DNA from 2 places in the Geobacillus sp. FSL W8-0026 genome. Region 1 is predicted to be linked to the other one. Evidence: a T-box and tRNA genes for the amino acid it is inferred to sense, from the RefSeq annotation. Region 1 holds a T-box; the other holds one or more tRNA genes.
The links. A T-box is a leader RNA that pairs with one kind of tRNA and senses whether it is charged. The one in region 1 lies ahead of tyrS (tyrosine--tRNA ligase), so its partner is inferred to be a tRNA-Tyr.

Region 2: it encodes a tRNA-Tyr, which carries the amino acid that the T-box ahead of tyrS (tyrosine--tRNA ligase) is inferred to sense. The anticodon was not compared.

The regions. Positions count from the first base shown of each region.
Region 1 is NZ_CP150194.1:809,464-814,863, forward strand. It holds gene NST29_RS04170 (transglycosylase domain-containing protein) at 1-2,106, opposite strand, end outside; T-box leader at 2,293-2,591, shown strand; gene tyrS (tyrosine--tRNA ligase) at 2,644-3,903, shown strand; gene NST29_RS04180 (IS1182 family transposase) at 4,020-5,400, opposite strand, start outside.
Region 2 is NZ_CP150194.1:688,209-693,608, forward strand. It holds rRNA gene NST29_RS03500 (23S ribosomal RNA) at 1-1,328, shown strand, start outside; tRNA gene NST29_RS03505 (tRNA-Asn) at 1,621-1,695, shown strand; tRNA gene NST29_RS03510 (tRNA-Ser) at 1,700-1,790, shown strand; tRNA gene NST29_RS03515 (tRNA-Glu) at 1,805-1,876, shown strand; tRNA gene NST29_RS03520 (tRNA-Val) at 1,886-1,961, shown strand; tRNA gene NST29_RS03525 (tRNA-Met) at 2,011-2,087, shown strand; tRNA gene NST29_RS03530 (tRNA-Asp) at 2,092-2,167, shown strand; tRNA gene NST29_RS03535 (tRNA-Phe) at 2,330-2,405, shown strand; tRNA gene NST29_RS03540 (tRNA-Thr) at 2,450-2,525, shown strand; tRNA gene NST29_RS03545 (tRNA-Tyr) at 2,531-2,615, shown strand; tRNA gene NST29_RS03550 (tRNA-Trp) at 2,625-2,698, shown strand; tRNA gene NST29_RS03555 (tRNA-His) at 2,710-2,782, shown strand; tRNA gene NST29_RS03560 (tRNA-Gln) at 2,798-2,872, shown strand; tRNA gene NST29_RS03565 (tRNA-Gly) at 2,878-2,949, shown strand; tRNA gene NST29_RS03570 (tRNA-Cys) at 2,959-3,029, shown strand; tRNA gene NST29_RS03575 (tRNA-Leu) at 3,093-3,180, shown strand; gene NST29_RS03580 (hypothetical protein) at 3,361-3,525, shown strand; gene NST29_RS03585 (IS256 family transposase) at 3,630-4,799, shown strand.

The DNA.
Region 1 (5,400 bases):
GGCAAACCGCTCCCGCGGAGCGATGAGCTTCGGATGAACCCGATAGGCGGCGTTCATGAACTGCGCCCACAACAGTTGGGTACGTTTCCCATAGGAAAGCCCTTTATAATACGTTTCCAGCGGCGCTGGCCGGTCGTAGCCGATCCAAACGCCAAACGTAACGTTCGGGTTGACGGCGACAAACCACGAATCGCGGTTGGCTTGCGACGTGCCGGTCTTGCCGGCCCAGTCGGCGGAAAACGCTAAATAGCTAGGCAGTGAAGACGCCGTTCCGCCATGGAGCACATCGCGCATCATGTCGATCATCAAGTACGATGTTTGCGGGGAAAAGACGGAAACGGGCTTGCTTTGATGTTGATAGACGACGGTTCCGTTCTTGTCAACGATTTTTTCAATCATATAGGCATCGACAAACGTGCCGTAGTTGGCGAACGTTGCGTAGGCGTTGACGTTTTCTTCGACGGTGATGCCGACGTTTGTTCCGCCGATCGCTAAGGCCGGATGGCTTTCCTCTTGCTTGGTAACGCTGGTGATCCCCATTTTGTGCAAATAGTCGACCGGGTGGCGATGCTGAATTCGCATGTAGGCGCGAACGGCTGGGATGTTGAACGATTGCTGCAAGGCATAGCGCGCCGTGACGAGCCCGTGCGTTTTCCCATCCGCGTTTTTTGGCTTGTACGAGCCGATGGACAGCGGAAGGTCAGGGATGATGGTAGCGGGCTGGACGATGCCCATTTCCATCGCCGGTGCGTACACCAAGAGCGGCTTCATCGTTGAGCCGTTGGATCGGTGCGCTTGGGTGGCATGGTTCAGCTGTTCGCGCTTATAGTCGCGCCCGCCGACAAAGCTGAGGATTTTGCCGGTTTTGTTTTCGATGAGCATCGCCCCGACTTCCACAGGCTGGCGATGGGCGATCGTTTTGCCTGTTTGTTTGTCTTTCGCGTAATAGACGTTGTCGTTGCCATAGTATGGATAGCGGGCGGCGATGCGCTGCATTTGCTCATACAGGTCCTTGTCGATCGTCGTGTAAATTCGGTATCCGCCTTGGCGCAGCGCTTTCTCGGCTTCACCGACGTAGCGCTGGAACAGAGAAGGGTTGCGCTTCAGTTTGGCCGGTTGGTGGCCGTCGCGCTTAGCGAGCACCTCCGCTAAAATGTCTTTGGCTCGCCGCTCAATTTCCATGGTCAAAAACGGATACTGCTCGAACGGCGAGGGCTTCGGAGCGGCGAAATGCTTGGCGACGTCGTATGCCAGCGCCTCGTTGTACTGCTTCTCGGAAATGTAGCCGGCGCGTTTCATCCGGTAGAGCACGGTTTTCATCCGCCGCAGTCCGGCCGAAATGTCCGGTTTGACGCTGCCGTCTGGCGCAAACGGCGTATAGACGAACGGATTTTGCGGCAAGCCGGCCAAAAAGGCGGCTTGGGCGAGGTTGAGGTCTTTGGCGTTAACGCCAAACACTCCTTGTGCGGCGGCTTGAATGCCGGCGATGTTCCGTCCCGAGGAACTGCGGCCGAACGGCACGACGTTCAAATACGCCTCTAAAATTTGTTGTTTGGAAAAAAACGTTTCCAATCGCAGCGCCAAGAGCATTTCTTTCGCTTTGCGCTCAAACGATACTTCGTTGGTGAGGAGCTGGTTTTTGACGAGCTGCTGCGTAAGCGTGCTGCCGCCGCTTTTGATCGGCGAGTTGGTCAGCTCCTGGAACATGGCGCGGATGACCGCTTTCGGAACGACCCCGTGATGCTCGTAAAAATGTTCATCTTCGGTAGCGATGATGGCTTGCACAACATACGGGGAGACATTAGACAGCGGCACCGCCTCGCGGTCGAGGTCGGACCGGAAGCGCCCTAAATAGACCCCATTGGCAAAATACATATGGCTCGTTTCCTCGTAACTGGAAATCGCGCTGTACATGCTCTCGCGTGAAGGGGCGTCCATATCTTTGACCAAAAACGCGAAATAGCCCGCGCCCGCGCCGACAGCAAAGCAGGCGAGACAAAGCAGGGCGACGAGCAACGCGAAGACGGTGTTCCAAACGAGGCGGTAAGTACGTGAAAAATAATGCCACGTTTTTTCCAAAGAAAGTGGAAACGGCTGGTGTTTCATGACGGCCCCCCTATCTTGGCCAATCGGTGTTTCTATAAGTATACCATACCGATGGCGGCTGTTGTGGAATTTTGCCGTTTTTTCGCTGCTGAAGACGAAAAAGGACGCAAATTTTGGTCGGGGCGTTGCGTGCACCCGGTTGACATGGAGCGCCGCATATGGTAAAAGAAAGTATAGCTTCATCATGACAAAGCCATGACGGGAACAAGTAGCGGCTGTCTCCCTGGTGCAGAGAGCTGGCGGGCGGTGCGAGCCAGCCCAAAGGCAGGCGTGAATTACCTCCCTGAGCAGCGATGGCGAACGGTTTCGTTTTTTGCGGTCGGGTCAAACGAGGCATCGGCTCCGTTTTGCGACGGAGCTGGCGCGGAGGACCACGCCGCTGGCGGCCTAGTAGCCATTGGCCGGCATGCGCCGTTACCGAAATGAGCGAGAAAGCCTATGGCTTTCTAAGTAGGGTGGTACCGCGATGAACACTCGCCCCTTCATACAGGGCGGGTGTTTTCTTTATGTAGAACATTCCATAGAGAGGTGAAGGACATGGATTTGCTTGCAGAATTGCAATGGCGCGGGCTCGTCAACCAAACGACGGATGAAGACGGGCTCCGAGCGCTGCTGAACGAGGAAAAAGTGACGCTTTATTGCGGGTTTGACCCGACGGCCGACAGCTTGCACATCGGCAACTTGGCCGCCATTTTGACGCTGCGCCGTTTCCAACAGGCGGGCCATCAACCGATTGCGCTAGTCGGCGGGGCCACTGGATTGATCGGCGATCCGAGCGGGAAAAAAAGCGAGCGCACGCTCAATGCCAAAGAGACGGTCGAAGCGTGGAGCGCCCGCATTAAAGGGCAGTTGGAACGGTTGTTGGACTTTACGGCTGTAAACAACCCGGCGAAAATGAAAAACAATTACGACTGGATCGGGCCGCTGGATGTGATCTCGTTTTTGCGCGATGTCGGCAAGCATTTCAGCATCAACTACATGCTGGCGAAAGAGTCGGTGCAGTCGCGCATTGAAACCGGCATTTCGTTCACCGAGTTCAGCTACATGATGCTGCAGGCGTATGACTTTCTGAAGTTGTACGAGAGGGAAGGCTGCCGCCTGCAAATCGGCGGGAGCGACCAGTGGGGCAACATTACGGCCGGGCTGGAACTCATTCGCAAAACGAACAGCGAAGCGAAGGCGTTCGGCTTGACGATTCCGCTTGTGACAAAGGCGGACGGGACGAAATTTGGCAAAACGGAAAGCGGCACGATCTGGCTCGATCCCGAGAAAACGTCGCCGTACGAGTTTTACCAGTTTTGGATCAACACTGACGACCGTGATGTGATCCGTTACTTGAAGTACTTTACGTTCCTGTCAAAAGAGGAAATCGAGGCGCTTGAGCACGAGCTGCGTGAGGCGCCAGAGAAGCGGGCGGCACAAAAAGCGCTCGCTGAGGAAGTGACAAAACTCGTGCACGGCGAAGAGGCGCTCAAGCAAGCCGTCCGCATTTCCGAGGCGCTCTTTAGCGGCGATATTGCGAAGTTAACGGCGGCGGAAATTGAACAAGGCTTCAAAGATGTGCCGTCATTCGTTCATGAAGGAGGCGACGTTCCGCTCGTCGAGCTGCTTGTCGCCGCCGGTATTTCGCCGTCGAAACGGCAAGCGCGCGAAGACGTCCAAAACGGCGCCATTTATGTGAACGGGGAGCGCATCCAAGACGTGGGCGCCGTCCTGACCGCCGCGCATCGCTTGGAAGGGCGCTTTACCGTCATCCGCCGCGGAAAGAAAAAGTATTATTTGATTCGCTACGCGTAAACAAAAAGATGAGGCTGTCCCAAAAGGTCGGTAAAACGACCTTTTGAGGACAGCCTCCTGCTTTTGTTTTTACATTATTTGTCTATTTTTTACTTTCTCAAAGGATCTGCTTCTTCTTATCCCCGTATGTTCTCCCTTTTTCTTTTTATTGGGTGGACGGTGGCCGCCCACTTTCTCAAATTGTGGGCAGCACAAATAAGCCCCCATTCCACGGTAATTTTTGGGAGCCCCCTTAACAAAAAGCGCTGGAATTGCTGGTTATGCTTGATTTGCCCAAACACCGGCTCGTTTTCGATTTGCCGTCTTCGATATGTCGCCGCCCCTTCTTCCGTGGACAGCCGTTCCCGAATCTCCTGCCGTTGTTGTTGATTCTTCAAAGAAACGCGGATGGTTTTCGTGTCTTTGCCTTTGGCGCATGCCGTTTGAAACGGGCATCCGGCACATGCCGTACAACGATACGTCCGTTTGACGGTAACGTACCCATTGTCGGTCGTTTCCTTCCGTTCATACACAAACACCAACCGTTCCCCTTTGGCGCAAATCCACTCATCCAGCTCCTCATCATACGTCATGTTCTCGATTCGGCCGGTCTCTTTCGCCCACGCTTTCGTTTGTTCCCGGTCCAGCGTGTTGTACTTGATCAGGGCGACGATCTTCTTTTTCTCGCAGTACGTGTAGTTCTCCTCACTCCCATAGGCGGAATCCGCAATGGCCCGTTTGGGCATTGGGCGTCCATAGGCGGCCAATTGCTCCAAATGCGGAATGAAACATCCGGCATCCCCCGCCCGTTGATGCACGCTAAATCCAGTGATGAATTGGTTCTCTGTCCCAATCTGCACATTATATCCCGGTTTGAGCTGGCCGTTTTTCATATGGTCGTCTTTCATTCGCATGAATGTCGCATCCGGATCCGTTTTCGAAAAGCTGTTCCGTTCGCCCAACACTTCTTTGTATTCTTCATACTTCTTCTTACGGGGGAGAAGATCTTGCTCCAATTGCCGTTTTGCTTTCTTTAACGTGCGATTCTTCGGCTCTTTCTTTAGGCGTTCTTCCACTTGTTCGATGACGGCTTCGATCTTTTCGGACGTAATCGGTGAAGCTTCCAGTTTTTCTTGAAAATCCCCTTCTTGTTCCGCCTCTTCATCTTCTTTCGCCACCTGTTCGATCGAGGCAACGATTTGCCGGAATTTCTCCTCCAGCTTCTGATCGTACTTTTCCGTTGATTTGCGCCAAACGAACGTGTATTTGTTGGCATTGGCCTCGATTTTCGTTCCATCCAGAAAGTAATCCTCTAGTTTGACGAGCCCTTCTTGACGCAGAAGATCAACAATGGAGAAAAACGTTTCGTAAATGACGTCCTTCATCCGTTCCGAGCGAAATCGGTTGATCGTGCGGAAATCCGGTGTTTGATGGCCGGAGAGCCACATAAAGTAAATGTTTTCTTTCAACTGCTTGGCGATTTGGCGAGAGGAGTAGATCCGATTGGCGTAGGCATAC
Region 2 (5,400 bases), 120 kb from region 1:
TTTCACACTGCCAAGAAAAGCCTCTAGCGAGGGAAGAGGTGCCCGTACCGCAAACCGACACAGGTAGGCGAGGAGAGAATCCTAAGGCGCGCGGGAGAACTCTCGTTAAGGAACTCGGCAAAATGACCCCGTAACTTCGGGAGAAGGGGTGCTCTTTCGGGTGAAGAGCCTGGAAGAGCCGCAGTGAAAAGGCCCAAGCGACTGTTTATCAAAAACACAGGTCTCTGCGAAGCCGAAAGGCGACGTATAGGGGCTGACACCTGCCCGGTGCTGGAAGGTTAAGGGGAGCGCTGAGCGGAAGCGAAGGTGCGAACCGAAGCCCCAGTAAACGGCGGCCGTAACTATAACGGTCCTAAGGTAGCGAAATTCCTTGTCGGGTAAGTTCCGACCCGCACGAAAGGTGTAACGACTTGGGCGCTGTCTCAACGAGAGACCCGGTGAAATTATACTACCTGTGAAGATGCAGGTTTCCCGCGACAGGACGGAAAGACCCCGTGGAGCTTTACTGCAGCCTGATATGGAATTTTGGTATCGCTTGTACAGGATAGGTGGGAGCCTGAGAAGCCGGAGCGCCAGCTTCGGTGGAGGCGCCGGTGGGATACCACCCTGGCGGTATTGAAATTCTAACCCGCACCCCTTAGCGGGGTGGGAGACAGTGTCAGGTGGGCAGTTTGACTGGGGCGGTCGCCTCCCAAAAGGTAACGGAGGCGCCCAAAGGTTCCCTCAGAATGGTTGGAAATCATTCGGAGAGTGCAAAGGCACAAGGGAGCTTGACTGCGAGACGGACAGGTCGAGCAGGGACGAAAGTCGGGCTTAGTGATCCGGTGGTTCCGCATGGAAGGGCCATCGCTCAACGGATAAAAGCTACCCCGGGGATAACAGGCTGATCTCCCCCAAGAGTCCACATCGACGGGGAGGTTTGGCACCTCGATGTCGGCTCATCGCATCCTGGGGCTGTAGTCGGTCCCAAGGGTTGGGCTGTTCGCCCATTAAAGCGGTACGCGAGCTGGGTTCAGAACGTCGTGAGACAGTTCGGTCCCTATCCGTCGCGGGCGTAGGAAATTTGCGAGGAGCTGTCCTTAGTACGAGAGGACCGGGATGGACGCACCGCTGGTGTACCAGTTGTCCCGCCAGGGGCACCGCTGGGTAGCTATGTGCGGACGGGATAAGCGCTGAAAGCATCTAAGCGTGAAGCCCCCCTCAAGATGAGATTTCCCATCGCGTTAGGCGAGTAAGATCCCTCGAAGATGACGAGGTCGATAGGTCCGAGGTGGAAGCGTGGCGACACGTGGAGCTGACGGATACTAATCGATCGAGGGCTTAACCTAAAGGGAAAAGCGCAGGCCGCCCGCTGATCGGCGAAACGCGCTGGAGGGCCTGCGAGGAGGCTATGCCGCCACAGCAGGACCGAAGCGTCGCGAGCCGATGGCGGCCGGAGCTAGACAGTACGAAGCGCGGCTTCTTCCGACGGTTATCTAGTTTTGAAGGAATGAAAAAGGCCTTGACAGCTCATCACGAATCATTATAATAATAAATGTCTAAAGCGATATCTCTCAGTAATGGCTCAGCGATGGGCAGTTACGTGGTCAAATCACACTTTGATAAGGATATTATTATGATTCCGCAGTAGCTCAGTGGTAGAGCAATCGGCTGTTAACCGATTGGTCGCAGGTTCGAATCCTGCCTGCGGAGCCATCGTGGAGAGCTGTCCGAGTGGTCGAAGGAGCACGATTGGAAATCGTGTAGGCGTGAATAGCGCCTCAAGGGTTCGAATCCCTTGCTCTCCGCCATTATCCATCAGCATGGCCCGTTGGTCAAGTGGTTAAGACACCGCCCTTTCACGGCGGTAACACGGGTTCGAATCCCGTACGGGTCACTTCTTCGGGGAGGATTAGCTCAGCTGGGAGAGCACTTGCCTTACAAGCAAGGGGTCGGCGGTTCGATCCCGTCATCCTCCACCACTTTAAAACATACAAAACAAAGTTCATCGCCTTATTGAAATTCTATCGTCGCGGGGTGGAGCAGTCCGGTAGCTCGTCGGGCTCATAACCCGAAGGTCGCAGGTTCAAATCCTGCCCCCGCAACCAATAAGGTCCCGTAGTGTAGTGGTTAACATGCCTGCCTGTCACGCAGGAGATCGCGGGTTCGAGTCCCGTCGGGACCGCCATCTTTAATTAGGTAAAGTAAGGATAAGGCAGTTCAGTCGGTAGAGACGAGCATCAGCATAATCGGGTTTGCTGCGAGTTGCCTCGACGCATCGAGCATCTTTGAATCAGCTGGTAGAGGGAGAGGCATAGAGCAATCAACGAGCGAGTTAAAAATAACATACGGCTCGGTAGCTCAGTCGGTAGAGCAAAGGACTGAAAATCCTTGTGTCGGCGGTTCGATTCCGTCCCGAGCCACCATGAAATATTAAGAATGAACCTGTTCATTTTTTGATCTGTATTATGCCGACTTAGCTCAATTGGTAGAGCAACTGAATCGTAATCAGTAGGTTGCGGGTTCAAGTCCTGCAGTCGGCACCATTCTTGGAGGGGTAGCGAAGTGGCTAAACGCGGCGGACTGTAAATCCGCTCCCTTTGGGTTCGGCGGTTCGAATCCGTCCCCCTCCACCATTTAAACAAAGGGGCATAGTTTAATGGTAGAACAGAGGTCTCCAAAACCTCCGGTGTGGGTTCGATTCCTACTGCCCCTGCCACTCTTATCATGGCGACTATGGCGAAGTGGTTAACGCACCAGATTGTGGCTCTGGCATGCGTGGGTTCGATTCCCACTAGTCGCCCTTGAAAAATGGCATTGGGGTATAGCCAAGCGGTAAGGCAACGGACTTTGACTCCGTGATGCGTTGGTTCGAATCCAGCTACCCCAGCCAATGTTGCGGAAGTAGTTCAGCGGTAGAACACCACCTTGCCAAGGTGGGGGTCGCGGGTTCGAGTCCCGTCTTCCGCTTTTGACTAGGGCGGCATAGCCAAGTGGTAAGGCAGAGGTCTGCAAAACCTTTACCCCCGGTTCGAATCCGGGTGCCGCCTTCATCTAATGAATAAATTTTTATTGACAAACAAAAGTTAAGAAGATATAATGGTAGATGTCGCGCCGATGTGGCGGAACTGGCAGACGCGCACGACTCAAAATCGTGTGGGGTAGCCCCCCGTGTGGGTTCGACTCCCACCATCGGCACCATACATAACCAAAAGCCTTTAAAGCCAATGCTTTGAGCAATTCAGAGCATTGGCTTTTTTGTTTTTTAGCGTGCTAAAGCCAAAGCCTAATCGTGTGGACAAAAAAGATAGCATTTCCACCGTACTATTAAATACCTTTGGGATTATGTTTATTTGGATAATCTTAAAGGGAGGTATTAAATTGGCAAAAGTACGGGTTATGCAAAGAGCAGGATTAGAAGAAAAAACTTTGAAGGAATTGTACGATGATTTTCAGTTAGACAACAGAGTGAAAAACTTATCGGAAATGACAATCCGCTTTTATGAACAAAATTTAGTTCATTTCTTTCGATTTATGGAGGGATGATGTATAAAATTTTGTGTAAAGCATTTTACTAGATCAAAAGAAAAAAGGTAGGGTATTCTCTGATTTGGACAAAAACACATTCCAGAGAAAGGAGTACCCTACCTATGTCTAAAAGAAATATACCGAATGTCGACTGGGCAAATCAACTGGAAAGCGTCATTCGTCAGTTTGTGAAGGAAAAATTAGAGCTGATTATGCGGGAAGAAATCAAACATTTCCTCGAAATCGAACAGGCTGGAACGCCGAATATGAGAAACGGCTACTATCAGCGAAATCTAGATACGCAATATGGCCGGATTGAGGGTCTTTTGGTTCCAAGAGACCGAAACGGGGAATTTCAAACACAGTTGTTTGCCCCTTATCAACGCCACACCGGCTGGCTGGAGGAAGCCATCATTAGGATGTATCAAAGTGGCATGAGTACACGGGAAATTGGCAAGTTTATCGAACGAATTCTAGGAAATGCTTATTCTCCAGCGACGATCAGCCGGATTACCGATGTCGTGAAGGAAGACATCGAGAAATGGCACAATCGTCCTCTACATCAGCGTTATTCGGTCTTATATTTGGATGGTTTATACGTAAAACTTCGTCGCGAAACCGTGGAGAAAGAAGTCATTTATGTGGTGTTAGGGGTGAACGAAGAAGGATATCGCGAAATTCTTGATTTCTTTGTGGGAGGACAAGAAAGTGCCTATGTATGGCAAGAAATTCTTCAAAACCTCTACCAAAGAGGCGTCAAGGAAGTGCTTCTGGGCGTATTCGATGGTCTTCCGGGGCTGGAGGAAGCTTTTCGCTCGGTTTATCCGAAAGCCGATGTGCAGCGTTGTGTCGTTCACAAAGTACGTAATACCTTACATCGTGTTCGGAAAAAAGATCAATTTGAAGTGGCAGAGGATCTCAAACTGATTTATCGCGCCCCGAATAAGAAGATAGCGTTACAGATGTTTCAACAGTTTGAGTCGAAATGGTCCAGCAAATATCCAAGAGAAGTTCAATCTTGGGCCAATGAGTTGGATGTCCTCCTTACATTTATGGATTATCCAAGCAGTATTCGAAGTGTGATTTACACGACGAATGCCATCGAACGAACGATCAAGGAGATTCGGAAACGCCTAAAGCCGATGAACAGTTTGAGCAGTTTAGAAGCCGCTGAAAAAGTCGTGTATTTGACCATTCAAGATTTTAATGAGAAATGGGCAGGGCGAAAGTTACGAGGATTTGCCGAAGCGCATGAAGCCCTTCAACGAATGTTTGAAGAACGCTACAATTAACCAAATATTGTAAATAAACAAATAAGCAAAGAAAGGGGATTTCCTCTGTCCACACAGGAGACTGAATATTCAGTCTCCTGTGTGGAGAAAATCAGTCCCCTATCAATTCAAATCCATTTCAGAGAAACCCTACCCCATTTACATTACACAAAATTCTTGACGGTACCGATTCCATTTGCCCAATATGATTCCTTATTCAAGAAATTAAATATTACATCCATATCCAAGTAACTTTTTTCAGTCGAAATTGAAAATTCATCTCTTTTCCATAAAGTTGGAATATGGTTCACTTTTACCACCACTTTCCTTTTTAAAACAATTTTATCATATGAAGATATTTTCAGAAAAATCATTTTTTATGTAAAATTGATATTGACCGAGAACAGAGCCTATTAATTAAGGAGGCCTATTAAATTACCAAGGGGGATGAAATATGTACACAGAAGAGAAATTTTTGGACTTTTTAATTAAAGCAAAAAAAGCAACTTATGCATCACACACAAGGAGACAATGCGTCTGTAACGCCTTTGTTAGAATGTTCACGTCAATTGGAGTTCCAAGAATATCATTTTTTATATCGTGATGTATATTTTGGGATGAG